4 regions of the Streptosporangium oxazolinicum genome follow, and region 2 is predicted to be linked to each of the others. Evidence: riboswitches for the same ligand, from Rfam matches in the RefSeq annotation. Region 2 holds a riboswitch; each other region holds the start of a gene.
The links. A riboswitch is a leader RNA that binds a small molecule or an ion and turns the genes downstream of it on or off. The one in region 2 is predicted to bind cobalamin.
Positions count from the first base shown of each region.

Region 1 (3,718 bases), on a different contig from region 2:
GGCCAGGGCCGCGGTGATGGCGCGCGGCAGTCGCACCGTCCAGATGATCTCCTGAACCCCGGGGTCCGCGCCGCTGTCACGCACCAGCGCGAGCAGTGCCTGGTTCAGCGGGATCAGGGTCGAGCCGAGCAGGACCGCCAGCGCGAACGTCAGCGGCACCGTGACCCCCATGGCGGCCAGGACAACGCCCCGGCGGCGCCGGGACGCCACCGGAACGTCGGCCGGAGCCGTCACCTGATCAGCCGCTGGTAGAAGGTGAAGGCGTGCTCCGGTGCGAGGTCGGAGTGCAAGATCGCGACCAGGTCGGCCAGGATCAGGTCCGGGTGGCCGACGCCGCGCTCGAAGAAGTCGTTGCCGCCCCCGGGGCCGAGCGTCCTGTTCGCCGACCAGACGCTCCCGGCCTCGAACGCGCCGAACTTGGCGTAACGCGGGTCGGCCTTCTCCACATCGGTCAGGCTCCTCCACTCGTTCACGGTGGCCAGCCACACCTTGGCGTCCCTGGCCTTGGACAGCACGGCCTCCAGGTCCAGGGTGGTGCTGCCGGATCCCGGCGTGTCCGCCCACGGGTAGGTGCCGCCCGCGTCCTTGATCAGCCCCGCGACGTAGCTGCCGCCGTTGGGCACCGACCACTGCCCCTCGTACATCTGGCCCGGCAGCACGGTGACCGGCGCGGCCGCCTTGGCCTTGGCGGCCAGGGCGGTGTAGTCGGCCTCGACCTTGCCGAACACCTCGGCGGCCCTGGCCTCGGTACCGGTCAGCGCGGCCATCACCTTGATCCACTCGGCGCGGCCCAGTGCGGTGGACTCCAGCCATTCGGCGTTGGCCACCACCTTGATCCCGGCCTGGCGCAGTGGTCCGTAGGACTTGTCCTCGGTGCCGCCGCTCATCAGCACGTCCGGTTTGGCGGCGATCACCTTCTCGGTGTCGACCTCCTGCCCCTTGGCGTACTCGGTGATCTTCCCTGCCTTCACCTGGGCCAGCACCTGGGCGGAGGTGATGTACCCGGCCGAGGAGACGCCGGTGAGCCGCTCCAGCACGCCCAGGTCGGTGACGAACGGCAGGTGGGTCGTCGAGGCGGAGAACAATCGCTCGATCGGGGTCTCGACGGTGACGGCCCCGGCCAGTTCGCCGGTGAGCGCGGGAGCGGGGGTACCGCACCGCACCAGCACGTAGGTCTCCGGTTTGGCGCCGGGGGCGGGCTGTTTGACGGTGAGGACCTGATAGTTGTTGGCATAGGTCAGGGTGAAGTTCGTCGCGTGCCCCACCTGCTGCTTGACCGGGAAGTAGTCGCGGCCCGCGTCGAAGGCGGTGACGCAGCGGCCCTCTGCCGCCGGAGCCGCGTCCGGGGCCGCGGGCGGAGTCGCGTCCGGGGCGCCACAGGCGGCGACAGCGAGTAAGGACGCGAGCAGTGCTGCGGTGACCGGGCGGGGGATGGCCATGCGTGCTCCTGACGGCGGGCCGCGGACGCCGTTCCTCGACGGCCTCCGCGACAAGTGGGAGGCCGGGTCGACCAGGAGAGTCCAGCACGCCGAGCACGCCCAGGGCCGGCAGGCCGAGGTCCAGGCATGGCGATCACCGTTCCTCCCTTGGGGAGATCCGCCCCAATTTCTGCGAGGAGGCGACCGCGTGAGTCTCCTGGCTCTCGGGTCGAGGCTCGTCCCGGCCTTCCCACCCGTTATCCGGGCAGTGGCTTCGTCGGGATTCGCTCGCCGATCACAGTGGCGGGACCGCGCCGGATTCACACCGGCTTCCTCAGTCCGCGCTCGCCTACGCCGACCATGCTCGCACACCACTCATCAACGACAAAGCGCGCGCCACCCATCAGACCCGGTACGCCTCCTCGCGTTCGACAGGTGCGCCGACGGGTACCCCGTGGAGTACCTGGGCGAGGACCTCCGCCCCCCCGGACCACGCGAGGTCCGGGCCTGTTGAAGTACGCCGGACCGTCCAGCACCCACACCTGGCCCGCGCGGACCGCCGGCAGGCCGGCCCAGCCCGGCAGGCGGGTCAGCAAAGGCCACTCCGCTCGGGTCCGCTCGGGCGGAAAGCCGCAGGGCATCATGTACCGCTCTTCGCGTACGCCCGGTCAGCACCACCTCGCATGCTTGCCGGAACACCGTTGCGGCCAGGCCCACCCTTAGTTAGGGTACCCTTTGTTACCCCCTATAACAAAGGAGCCCGGACAGTGGCGTCGACAGCCCGCAGTGGTGGGCGTACTCCCCGTATCGGCACGCGGGACATCGTCCGGGCCGGTCGCGCGCTGGGCATGAGCGAACTGAGCGTGAAGGCGGTCGCCGCCGAACTCGGGGTCACCGCGGCGGCGTTGTACCGTCACGTCGACGGGCGGTGGGGCCTGGAGCGGCTGGTGGGAGAGAGCATCCTCGCCGATCTGGTGCTCCACGACGACCCTCGACACGGCCTTGAACCGCACCTGCTGTCGTTCGCGTCGCAACTCCGGGCGTTCACCCTCGATCACCCCGGAATGGCCCGTTACCTGCAGGTGCTGTTCCCGCGAGGCGAGGCCGGGCGGCAAGTGCTGAGCGCCGAGGTCGAGGCCCTGATACGGCGCGGCTACACCCCGGAGGGAGCCGTGGTGGTCAGCGGCGCGGTCGCGTCGCTGACGATCGCGATGGCGGCCTCGGAGGAATACGGCGTCGCGATGGAGCGAGAGGACGCGGGCGGCCTCGACCGGGAGCGCCGGGCCGCGACCGCCGGTGTCGAACTCGACGAAGGGCTCGGCGCCGCCCACGCCGTGCTCCCGCAGATGGGACGCCCCGAATACGTACGGCTGGTGCTGACCGGCGCGATCCGGGGGGTGCTCGGCGTCGCCCCGCCCGGCCGCCCCGTCGCCGACGTCATCGCCGACCTCGCCACCACACAGAAGGAGTTGTGAATGGCCAGGCGTGGATTCACGGGTGTGGTGATGCGGGGCTACGGCGCCCGCGATCACCAGGCCACCGTCGTGGGCACGGAGACGCTGGCCCCGCACTTCGTGCGGGTGCGGCTGAACTCGCCGACCCTGTTCCAGGACGCGATCGCCGTGCCCACGGCGTGGTTGCGGTTCTGGTTCCCCGACCCCGACGGCGGTGACGCCGAGCACCAGCGGGCGTACACGATCTCCTGGGCGGACGAGTCCACCGGCGAGTTCACCATCGACATGGTCCTGCACGAACCGGCCGGCCCGGCCTCGGTGTGGGCCAGGGACGTCGAGCCGGGTCAGACGATCATGGCCACCTCGCTCGGCTCGTCGAAGTTCGACGTCCCGCAGGAGCCTCCCGCCGGCTACCTGCTGATCGGCGACTCGGCGTCGATCCCCGCGATCAACGGCATCCTCGCCACGGTGCCGGCGGACGTGCCGATCGAGGTCTACCTGGAACAGCACGACGACGCCGACCTGTCGATCCCGCTCACCGCCCACCCCCGGGCGCGGATCCACTGGGTGCCCCGCAACGGACCGGCGTCGCTGGCGGGCGCGATCGAGGCCAGGGACTGGTCGGACTGGTACGCGTGGGCGGGCCCCGAGGCGGGCTCACTCAAACACCTGCGCACCCGGTTGCGTGAGGAGTTCGGGTTCCCCAAGTCGGAGCAGTACGCCCAGGCGTACTGGTATCACGGCCGCGCGTTCGGCAAGAGGCGCGGCGGACCGGAGCCGGAAGCGGAGCCGCAGCCGGGGCCGCAGCCCGTGCCGGGGCCGGTCCAGGCGTCGCGAGGGCGGTGG
Region 1 covers NZ_BAABAQ010000019.1:18,438-22,155, forward strand. The annotation lists gene ABD817_RS36195 (FecCD family ABC transporter permease) at 1-171, opposite strand, end outside; gene ABD817_RS36200 (ABC transporter substrate-binding protein) at 231-1,439, opposite strand; cobalamin riboswitch at 1,609-1,807, opposite strand; gene ABD817_RS36205 (TetR/AcrR family transcriptional regulator) at 2,186-2,893, shown strand; gene ABD817_RS36210 (ABC transporter ATP-binding protein/permease) at 2,894-3,718, shown strand, end outside.
Region 1: linked by a shared signal. The riboswitch ahead of ABD817_RS36200 (ABC transporter substrate-binding protein) and the one ahead of ABD817_RS27190 (CbtB domain-containing protein) in region 2 are both predicted to bind cobalamin.

Region 2 (3,718 bases):
TGGACCGCACCGGAGCGAGCCTCCCCGGGCCGAGCCGGGGGTTCCGTACGGGCCTCGTGCGGCCCGTCGGGGCAGCCGGGGTCGGGGGCGGCGGGGTCGCAGGAGAAGCGGCAGCCGGTCACCACCTCGACGGGCGGCAGGAGCGCGGCCAGCGCCCGGACGACCGTGGACTTGGCGGTGCCCTTCTCCCCCCTGACCAGCACTCCCCCGACCCGGGGGGAGACCGCGTTGAGGATCAGCGCGAGTTTCAGGTCCTCCAGCCCCACGATCGCGGTGAAGGGATAGCGGGAGTCACGCACCTTCGGGATCTCCTTCGTCAAGTCGTCGGGCCGTCACGTCGGTGGAGCCGTCAGGGGGAGTAGCTGAGCCGCCAGCGCCCGCCGCGCCCGGTGAGCCTCACCTGGGCCAGTGGCGCGACGTCGACGCGCCAGAACGCCTGGGCGGGGGCGCCGAGGGCGTGGACGACCGCGGCGCGGATGATCGCCGGGTGGGTGACCGCGACGGCCCTGCCGGGGGCGCGGGCGGCGAGCCAGCCGGACACCCTGGCGAGGAGCGCGGTGACCGGTTCCCCGCCGTGGGGCGCCGCGCCGGGGTCGCCGAGCCAGGACGCGAGCGCCTCGGGTTCGGCGGCCTCGACCTCGCCGAGCGTCATGCCGCTCCAGCGGCCGTAGTCGCAGTCGGCCAGCAGCGGGTCGTGCTCGGCCCGCAGGCCGAGTGCCGCCGCCGTCTGGACGCAGCGCAACTCGGCCGGGCAGGCCGCGGGACCCGGGGCGAGGTCCCGCGCCATCCCCTCGGCCCGGCGCAGGCCGCGTTCGTCGAGCGGTTCGTCGCCCGGGAACGCGGCCCGCGCCGTCGCCGAGGTGGAGGCGTGGCAGACCAGGAGCAGGCGGGTGACCCCCGAGGGGGTCGTCACACCGGGCCGCGCCTGCGGGCGGCGAAGGCGAACAGCGCGCCGACACCGGCCCAGAAGACCACCTGGGTCCCTATGGAGGCGACCCTGAAGTCCCACAGGAGGTCGGCGGGGAAGCCCTGGGGCACCTCCGAGATCTCCGGCAGGAGGATCCAGGCCGCGACGACGGGGATCAGCACGGCGGCGCCCGCCGACAGCCAGCGCACCCACGGTTCGCTCCGCGAGGCGTAGCGGTGGGCGGCGACCCCGGCGGCGACGGCGAGGATCCCGATGACCACGGCGACCAGGTAGAGCACGGTGCGCTGGTTGATGGTCTCCGGATCACCGACAGCCGGTGGGTTGGCGGGATATTTCACGAAAGGGATGAGGACGACGGCGGTGAACGCGGCGGCGGCGAGGGTGACCGCGAGCACCGGTTCCGAGCGGGGTCCCGCCCGCCCGCGTACGGCCGCGTAGACGAGGGAGAACAGGCCCCCGACCGCCAGGCCGTACAGGCCGAGGGCGAGGAAGAGCCCGAAGCGCTGCCCGTCCCTGCTGACCAGGGCCTCCTCCTCGTCGTGGGAGTGGGCCGCGGTGCCGGTGTCGTCGTGCGTCTCGGCCGGGGCGGCGGCCGCGGCCGCCTCCTCCAGCGCGATGGCCTGGTCGATGCGCGGTTCGCCGACGGTGTAGGCGAAGACGGCCGCGAGCAGCCCTGCGAGCAGTCCGACGACGAGGCCCCGGACGATGAGTTTGGTGATCACCTGTGGCTCAGTGACACGGCACGCCGAGCAGGTGACGCCCGTCGTGCATGAGTTCGTGCAGGTAGTTTCCCGCCTGGGAGATCGCTCCCTGGTCGAAGGTGACCAGGTAGGCGAGGAGCAGCAGCACCGGTACGGCGAGCAGCCAGCGGGTGAGCGAGGGCCATGGGATGGGCTGGGCGTGCGGTGCCGAGATCTGGCTCACGGCCACCTCCTCCGGGATTGACGCGTCCCTTTTCGTAGGTCGGTGGCGGTCGAGTGTGACCTGGCTCCCGGCCCTCGCGGGCCGGTTACAGTGGCGCGACCGCACCGGAATCTCACCGGATTTCCCTCGCACCGCCACAAAACATCCGGAACGTACCCCGGTTCTCCGTCCCCCGTCAATCCGGCTGTCCGGTTCGCGGGGATCCGGCGAGCCCGGGTACGCCGAGGGGGGAGGCTGCCCGGCCGGGCCGCCTCCCCCCTCTCAGGCGGTCACTGCTCGCCGGTCAGCGCCGTCACCAGCTCCGCGGCGGTACGGCAGCGGTCGAACAGCTCGCCCACGTGGGCCTTGGTGCCGCGCAGCGGCTCAAGGGTGGGGACGCGCTGCAGCGACTCGCGGCCGGGGATGTCGAAGATGACCGAGTCCCAGGAGGCCGCGGCCACCGACTCGCTGTACTGGCTCAGGCAACGGCCGCGGAAGTAGGCACGGGTGTCGCTGGGCGGCACCTCGATGGCCCGCTGGACCTCTTCCTCGGTGACCAGGCGCTGCATGCGGCCCCGGGCCACCAGCCGGTTGTAGAGCCCCCGCTCGGGACGGATGTCGGAGTACTGGAGATCGACGAGTTGCAGGCGCGGGTGCGACCAGGGAAGGCCGTCACGGGTGCGGTAACCCTCCAGGAGCTCCAGCTTGGCCACCCAGTCGAGCTCCCCGGACAGCTGCATCGGGTCTTCCGCCAGGCGGGTGAGGACCGACTCCCAGCGCTCCAGGATGTCCTTGGTGGGCTCGTCCAGGCCGTTGGCGCTGCGCTCCTCGGCGTACTTGCGCGCGAGCTCCAGGTATTCCATTTGGAGCTGCACGGCCGTCAGCCTGCGGCCGTCGCGCATGGCGATCTCGTACTTGAGCGTGGGGTCGTGCGAGACCGCGCGCAGGGCCTGGACGGGGTTGTCCACCGCGAGGTCGCGGGTGAAGTAACCGTCCTCGATCATGGCCAGGACGAGCGCGGTGGATCCCAGCTTCAGGTAGGTCGAGATCTCCGACATGTTGGCGTCGCCGATGATGACGTGCAGGCGGCGGTATTTCTCCGGGTCGGCGTGCGGCTCGTCCCGGGTGTTGATGATCGGCCGCTTGAGCGTCGTCTCCAGGCCCACCTCGACCTCGAAGAAGTCGGCCCGCTGGCTGATCTGGAAGCCCTCGCCCCGGGAGTCCTGGCCGATGCCGACCTTGCCCGCGCCGGTGACGACCTGCCGGGAGACGAAGAACGGCGTCAGGTGCCTGACGATGTCGGCGAACGAGGTGGCCCGGCGCATCAGGTAGTTCTCGTGGCAGCCGTAGGAGGCGCCCTTGTTGTCGGTGTTGTTCTTGTAGAGCTGGATCGGGGCGTTGGCCGGCATCGCCGAGGCGCGGACCGCCGCGTCGTGCATCACCCGCTCGCCCGCCTTGTCCCAGATCACCGCCGCCCGAGGATTGGTGCACTCGGGCGTGGAGTATTCGGGATGGGCGTGGTCCACGTACAGCCGGGCCCCGTTGGTGAGGATCACGTTCGCCAGGCCGAGGTCCTCGTCGGTCAGCTGGCTCTGGTCGGCCACCTCCCGCGCGAGGTCGAACCCCCGTGCGTCCCGCAGCGGGTTCTCCTCCTCGAAGTCCCATCGCGCGCGCCGTACCCTGGCGGCCGAGGCCGCCAGGTAGGCGTTCACGACCTGAGAGGAGGTCACCATCGCGTTGGCCCCCGGCTGTCCGGGCACGGAGATGCCGTATTCGGTCTCGATGCCCATCACCCGCCGTACCGTCATGCGCACCCTCTGTTCGTCAGGGACTGTTTCTCTCCGTGGTATCTATTCCCGACCCTAGACCCTTCACTATGCCCGGTGG
Region 2 covers NZ_BAABAQ010000011.1:205,836-209,553, reverse strand. The annotation lists gene ABD817_RS27205 (magnesium chelatase subunit D family protein) at 1-299, opposite strand, end outside; gene ABD817_RS27200 (histidine phosphatase family protein) at 350-913, opposite strand; gene ABD817_RS27195 (CbtA family protein) at 910-1,650, opposite strand; gene ABD817_RS27190 (CbtB domain-containing protein) at 1,658-1,852, opposite strand; adenosylcobalamin (AdoCbl) riboswitch at 1,870-2,003, opposite strand; gene dop (depupylase/deamidase Dop) at 2,122-3,639, opposite strand.

Region 3 (3,718 bases), on a different contig from region 2:
CGCGGTCGGCCCGCCGCAGCGGCAGCAGCTCGCGCAGCGCGGGCTCGTCGACCTGGATGATCCTGATGCCCGCCGCCTCAAGGTCGTGGGTCTCGTCGCGCAGGGCGAGCGCCACCTGCCTGGCGGTCTCGCCCAGCGGCTGGTCGTCACGGACGAAGGACCAGGCCAGCATGGTCACCGGGCCGGTCAGCATGCCCTTGACCGGCTTCTTCGTCCGCGACTGCGCGTAGGAGGCCCAGCGCACCGTCATCGGCTCGGGACGGGAGACGTCGCCGAACAGGATCGGCGGGCGGACGTAGCGGCTGCCGTACGACTGCACCCAGCCGTGTTCGGTGGCGGCGTAGCCCTCCAGCATCTCGGCGAAGTACTGGACCATGTCGTTGCGCTCGGGCTCGCCGTGCACCAGCACGTCCAGGCCGATGTCCTCCTGCAGCGCGATGACGCGGTCGATCTCGGCCTCCATCCTGCGCTCGTACCCGGCCCTGTCGATGTCGCCCGCGCGCAGGGCGGCGCGGGCCTGGCGCACCTCGCCGGTCTGCGGGAAGGAGCCGATGGTGGTGGTGGCCAGCGGCGGCAGACCCAGGTCGGCGTTCTGCACGGCGAGCCGCTCGGCGTGCGGGGCGCGCGGGGTGCCCTTGCCCAGCGCGTCCAGCCTGGCCCGCACCCGGGGGTTGAGGAACCGCTCCGTGACGTTCTCCCCCGCGATGACCTCCTCACCGTTCAGCGCCCTGCCGATCCGTACGACCTCGTCGACCTTCTGCCTGGCGAAGGCCAGCCGCTCGCGCAGCCGAGGGTCCAGCGAGGTCTCGGCGTCCAGGTCGAGCGGGACGTGCAGCAGCGAGCAGGAGGTGCTCACCACCAGCCGGTCGCTCAGCCCGAGCAGCGCGGCGCAGGTCGCCAGCGCCTTCGCGGTGTCGGTACGCCAGACGTTGCGGCCGTCGACGACCCCGGCGACGAGGGTCTTGCCGGGCAGCCCGCCGACGGCGGCCAGCGCCTCCAGGTTGCCGGGCGCCGAGACGAAGTCCAGGCCGACGGCCTCGACCGGGCCTCGGGCCAGGATCTCCAGCGCGGGCCCGATCTCACCGAAGTAGGTGGCCACCAGCATCCGGGGCCGACTGCTGAGCGCGCCCAGCCGCGCGTAGGCCCGGCGCAGCGCGGCCAGCTCCTCGTCCGTACGGTCGGCGGCCAGCACCGGCTCGTCCAGCTGCACCTCGGTCACCCCCGCCGCGGCCATCCGTTCCAGCAGCTCGGCGTAGGTCTCCAGCAGGCCGTCCAGCAGCCGCAGCGGCGCGAAGCCGGGCTCGGTGGACTTGGCCAGCAGCAGGAACGACAGCGGCCCGACCAGCACCGGCCGGGTCTCGACGCCCAGCCGCCGCGCCTCGGCGTACTCGGTGAGCGGCTTGCTCCAGTCGAGCCGGAACCGGGTGCCGGGTCCCAGCTCGGGAACCAGGTAGTGGTAGTTGGTGTCGAACCACTTGGTCATCTCCAGCGGCGCCACCCCCTCGGCGCCCCGGGCCATCGCGAAGTACGGGTCGGCGGCCCCGGCGAACCGCTCGGGCACCGCCCCCACCATCGCGATCGTGTCCAGCACGTGGTCATACAGCGAGAACGTGTTGGACGGCACCGCGTCCAGCCCCGCCTCCGACAGCTCCCGCCACGTCCGCTCCCGCAGACCCTCGGCCGTCTCCCGAAGAGCGGCGGCGTCCGTGCGCCCGGCCCAGTAATCCTCCGTCGCCCGCTTCAACTCGCGACGGCCCCCGATACGGGGATACCCCAAAACGGTCGTAGTGACCTGACTCATGGCGTCCTTCCCTCGGCTCATGCCATGCCAACCCACAGCCACACGGAAGGAACACACGGGAAAGACACCTCCCAGGCCCTCCCACGAGGCCACGGATCACCGCGCACCGGACGGCACACGGACGGCTGGCAGGTCTTCGGACTCGCGGGCACCACACTCAACCCCTACTGACCGTCGCTTCCCAGATGCCACGCACCCAGTGCCTATGACGGCGTTCGTTCCCACTCACCGCTGCGGGGCAGTCCCGGACTCCCACCGGGTTCCCTCTTACGACTCCCAGCGCCAACACGACACCGGAAGAACCAACCGCACCACGAGCATAACCCGCCCGCACCTCCGGCCGGAGCCACCGTCCGGCGCATCGAAGAAGCGGGAACCGTACTGCGGCCACCCGGAGGGTGGGAAAGGAAAGAAGGCCGCCTTCGGAAATGCCCCTGCAGAAGAAATGGGCTCGTCCCGGGTGGAGGAGACACCTCGCAGACCACCAGGGAGCCGTTCGCCGAGCGGTGGTACGCCGCGAGCTGCCCCGGGGAATGGCCGGTAGGTCTTTGAGGGTGATTTGGTGGAGATCAAGGTCGGCAGCGCATCGCGACCGCTCCTGGGATTGCGAAAGAGAGGGACGACGGGCTGGTGGTGTGTGATCGTGTGAAGTGGTGCTGCTGTACATCGTTCAGCGTGACTGGTCGACGGCAGCGGCTCGTATGCTGATCTTTGTCCTCTCTTTCGAAGACAGGTTGTCGATGCATCTGCATCCAGGCGAGACCGAGGCCGTTGGCTGGCGGGTGGTGACCGTGCTCGACGCCGTCCGGCAGCTGCGTGATGCTTCACCCGACGTCACCGGACGCCCGCGGGTGATCGCGATCGACGGCCGGGGCGGCGCCGGCAAGACGACCCTGGCCGAGCGGCTACGCAAGGGGGTGCCTAACTCCGCCATCGTGCACACCGACGACATCGCCTGGAACCACGCCTACTTCGACTGGGGCGCCGTGCTCGTCGAGAACATCCTGCACCCCCTGCACCGGGGTGAAGCGGTGAACTTCCGCCCTGATGCCTGGATCACCCACGACCGGCCCGGATCGATCACCATTCCCGCCGGTGCCGACTTCATCTGGGTCGAGGGCACCGGCATCATCCGCGAAGAGCTTGCCCCGTGGTTGGACGCCTCGGTGTGGATGCAGGGTGACCTCGACGAGCAAGAGCGCTTGTTGGTCGTCCGCGACGGCGACTCCCCCAAGCAGCTGGAGCACGTGGCGAACTGGCTGCTGGAGGAACTGCCGTTCATCTCACGAGAACAGCCGTGGGCCCGAGCCACCATGATCGTCGCTGGCCCTCCGCAGATCGACCACGACCCGGACACCGAGTTGGTCGTCGCCCCGCCGACCAGCCCTTAGGTTGGCCGGTCCACCCGCAGAACGCGGGTGAGCGGTTCGAGAGCCGCGCCTCCCGCCGGCAGCCACCAAAACCCCTCCGGTAAGGGATTTTTCCTGGCGGTGTGGCAGGTACGGGACGTGACCCCATACAGGCCGAGCCAACGCTTTCACAGCTCATCACCGTTCAACTTCCCGGCTCTTCCACGAGAAGCGGCGAAGCGCGGTTCCAGCTCCCTCTCTTGATCATCGCACGCGTGCCGCACGACCATGGAGACCATGCCGAGCACTGCGCAGGACGACCTCCACAGCACGCGACCACCATCGACGGCGAGACGGAAGCGGCGCTGGAAACTCCCGGCGGCTATCGCGGCATCATTCGTACTGTTCTTCGCGCTCATCATGACGCCTCAGTGGATTCACAACCGTCAACTCGACGGCCTTGCCAACCGTTTTCTTAGCTATCCTCTACCTCCCGAGACCAGATTCTCCGATGACGAGGTGCAGGCGTCAGTGGCGCTGCGGGGCAACAGCAACCACTGCGACTACC
Region 3 covers NZ_BAABAQ010000005.1:418,971-422,688, reverse strand. The annotation lists gene metE (5-methyltetrahydropteroyltriglutamate--homocysteine S-methyltransferase) at 1-1,801, opposite strand, end outside; cobalamin riboswitch at 1,912-2,123, opposite strand; gene ABD817_RS17175 (uridine kinase family protein) at 2,455-3,192, shown strand; gene ABD817_RS17170 (hypothetical protein) at 3,448-3,718, shown strand, end outside.
Region 3: linked by a shared signal. The riboswitch ahead of metE (5-methyltetrahydropteroyltriglutamate--homocysteine S-methyltransferase) and the one ahead of ABD817_RS27190 (CbtB domain-containing protein) in region 2 are both predicted to bind cobalamin.

Region 4 (3,718 bases), on a different contig from region 2:
GCGATGACCGCCGTTGCGGGGCGCCTCGGGATCTTGAAGGTCTCGGTGCCGCGTGTCATGCGAGGTGGTGTTCGCTCCTAAGCTCGGGGTGTGGCGAAATACTTCGATGTGCATCCGGACACTCCCCAACCCCGGCTGATCGGCCAGGTGGTCGAGATTCTGCGTACGGACGGGCTGATCGCGTATCCAACGGACTCGGGCTACGCGCTGGGGTGTCGGCTGGGAAACAAGGAAGGCATCGACCGGATCAGAGAGATCCGCGACCTCGGCAGTGATCATCACTTCACCCTGGTCTGTAGAGACTTTGCCCAGTTTGGGCAGTTCGTGCATGTGAGCAATGCGCTGTTCCGCTCGGTCAAGGCGGCGACCCCCGGCGGCTACACCTTCATCCTGCCCGCGACCAAGGAGGTGCCGCGGCGGTTGCTGCACCCCCGGAAGAAGACGGTCGGTGTCCGGATCCCCGACCATGTCGTCACACAGGCGCTGCTGGCCGAGCTCGGCGAACCGCTGGTGTCGAGCACCCTGCTACTGCCCGACGAGGCCGAGCCCCTGACGCAGGGCTGGGAGATCAAGGAGAGGCTCGATCACGTGGTGGACGCCGTCATCGACGCCGGTGAGTGCGGCGCCGTCCCGACGACGGTCGTCGACTTCTCGCAGGACGAGCCCGAGATTCTCCGCCGGGGCACCGGAGACCCGTCCCTCTTCGAGTAGGGGCACGGCGGCTCGCGGGAGTCAGTCGGCGTGTCCGTGCGGGTCCCACCCCGGGACGCGGTCACCGCGAAGGGCCCGGTCCGGACCATCTGGCCGATCGGCGGTCCGGACCGGGCCGCGAAATAAATCTACATTGTAAAGGCGCCCGACCAGATTCAAGATCATTTAAACGCAAACCACAAAACCATCACCTACGAGCAACACCGTCGGTCTTCTCGATGTCGATCACGCCGTCGCCGGTGATCGGTGCCGTTCGCCCGGTGTGGTTGGTGACACGCATGGGTTCCTCTCCGTCGTGAGCTTCGTGGCTTCGTCATTGGTTCGCCAGGCCGATTCAACGGGGCCCGGGAGGGGACTGGGCTCACAGCCCAAACTTCCGGGGGTGATGGGGCTCAGCGCGAGGTGCGGGGGATCTTCAGGGCCGGTCACGGCTCCGGTGGGTCGCCCGGCCGGTCATGTCGATCGTCACGGCTTCCGCAGGGTTTTCGCAGGCGCGGCGAAGCCGAGGTCTGCTTTGTCGTTGATGGTGGTTGTGCGAGCATGGTTGGCGTAGGCGACGGCGGACTGAGGAAGCCGGTGTGAATCCGGCGCGGTCCCGCCACTGTGATCGGCGAGCGAATCCCGACGAAGCCACTGCCCGGATAACGGGTGGGAAGGCCGGGAGGAGCGTTGACCCGAGAGCCAGGAGACTCACGCGGTCGCCTCCTCGCAGAAATTGGGGCGGATCTCCCCAAGGGAGGAACGGTGATCGCCATGCCTGGCCCCCGGCCCACCGGCTCCGGACGCGCCGACGACGTGGCTTCTGTCGCCTGGCCGGGGCTGCTTCCCGCATCACCGTCGGAGGTGTCGGCCGCGGTCGCCGATGTTTCCGCGATCAGTGGTTACTTCGAGCTCGAGGTCGGTCCGATCGAGGTGGGCTGGCGACCGCTCATTGATCTGGCGGCCGATTCCGGGCTCCTGCGGCGGCGGATCATCGATGTCGCCGGACGTCTGGGGACCGACGAGCCGAGGGTGGCGGCCTCGATCCTGTTTCAGGGGCTTGCCGCTCGCCTGTGGTCACCTGTCGTCGGTGCGGTGGTAACGCATGATCTGCTCTTGGACCTGGCGTCTGTTCACTGGCGGGAGGTGTCCGGCGGGCCGTTGCCGCTGCGGGCCGAGCGTCCGACCGGTCGGCGGATCCTTGATCCCGCCGGGGTCGCCGAACCGTTGTATCGCGGTGTGCTGACCGAGGTGCTGGAGCCGTTGGCGTGGTCCGTACGGGAGGTCGTGGGGATTGCCCCTGGGCTGTTGTGGGGTAATGCCGCCTCCGCGCTGGCCGGAACGGTTCGGACCGTCGTCGACCGGTGCCCCGGATTCGCCGTTCGGGCTATCGCGCTTGGGCGTGAGCTGCTCGCGCTGGGAGTGTTGCGGGGTGGCGGTGATCTGGTCGAACCCGTTCCCGGGCAGCCGTTCTTCGTTCGGCGTACCTGCTGTCTGTTCTACCGTCTGCCCGGGGGCGGCAAGTGTGGTGACTGTGTTCTCGTCGATTCCGGGACCCGTCACCGGCAGTGGGCTGCGGCTTTGCGGCAGCCCGGAGGGTCTTGATGAGCTACCTTCGGGGTGAGCGGGTGGTCATGGATGGTCTTGGGTGGTTCTGGCGATCGCGGCGGTGTGCTCGTCGGCGGTCATGCCGAGGGTGGGGTGGTGCTGGTTGAGGTCGTGCTGGTCGTCGGCCCACTGCCGGTAGTCCTGCCGCAGGGTGGTGGCGTCGGAGTCGAGGGCGAGGGCGATGTCGGCCCAGGTGGCTCCGGCCAGCAGTGCGTGGTGGATGTTGGCGGGGTGGCGTACGGTGCGTGCGATGCTCTCGGCCAGTGCCAGCAGTTCGAGGTGTTCGGCGACGGTGAGCGGGGGCCGGTCTTCGGTTCCGTGCCGGGTGGGGTCGTAGGTTCCCCGGGCCATCAGTTCCGCGCGGGCGCGGGCTGACGCGTTTCGGGCGGCCAGCTCGTTGTAGCGCTCCAGTTGCCGGCTGACGGGCAGGTCGTAGCGGGCGTCGTGCCAGGTTGTGATGTTCTCGGGCGGGGTCATGGTGGCTTCTCCGGGACGGTCGGGGGTTGGCTTCCGGCGGGGCCGTGCGGGATGTGGTCGAGGCTCGCGTCTCAAGCCGACCGGCGCCCCATGACGAGGTCGGCGGTGATGCGGACCGGCGTGCACAATGTCTGGCCGTGCGCCCGGAACAAGGCATCGCGGGAGCTGAAATATCCCAGGTCGGCTAGCACGTAGTTGGACAGGTCACATGATGAGCCGGTGATGCCGTCCCAATCGACGGCGGTGCGGGCCACCGCGTCGAAGAGCGTCTCAGCACCGATGTTGGTGAATCCCTCCTTCCTCCGCAGCGTGTTCAGCTCGCCGTACAACTCGGAGACGGTCACCCATTCACCGTCGAGCAGGAACTCCGGCCAGGCGAGCACCACCTGGCGCGGGACCAATGCTCGTAGCCGGGGAAAGCGAGGGTGCCAGAAGCGTCCGCTCACCAGTAATCCCCTGACCCGGCTGGCGATTCCGTGGGCCCGTCCTACCGCTTCCAGCGCCGCCAGTCGCTGGCTGCACGATCCGCGCTCCAGGAGAAGCGTTCTGGAGACCGGCTGGGTGTCGTTCATGGCATACACCGGGCGTATTCGCGCGGTGATGAGCCGGTGGGCCGTGATCAGGAGATCCCGATCCGTCGAGGTGTCTTTACGCCGGGCTTCGGTCGCCAGCTCCAGCACCCGGGGATGCTGCCAGTCGAGGATGGGTGTGGCCGACGGTTCTCTCCCGCTTGTTTCTCGGTGGACGGCAGCGCGACGACGCCGTGAGGGGGAAGGCGACGGCTTCATTCCATGACCGTATCGGAGTCCGTGACGTGTCCGGTTCTGTTCGAGCGCGTACGGATGGCGGTTTCGCGCCGGGTGCGGCGTGCGGGCCGTCGAGTCCGTCTGTCTCGCTTGGGGGAAGGGTGGGTTGGTCGTACGCCGCGGGGGCGGGTCGTGGT
Region 4 covers NZ_BAABAQ010000007.1:371,376-375,093, forward strand. The annotation lists gene ABD817_RS21165 (L-threonylcarbamoyladenylate synthase) at 91-711, shown strand; cobalamin riboswitch at 1,238-1,420, shown strand; gene ABD817_RS21170 ((2Fe-2S)-binding protein) at 1,465-2,295, shown strand; gene ABD817_RS21175 (hypothetical protein) at 2,323-2,775, opposite strand; gene ABD817_RS21180 (transglutaminase domain-containing protein) at 2,847-3,563, opposite strand.
Region 4: linked by a shared signal. The riboswitch ahead of ABD817_RS21170 ((2Fe-2S)-binding protein) and the one ahead of ABD817_RS27190 (CbtB domain-containing protein) in region 2 are both predicted to bind cobalamin.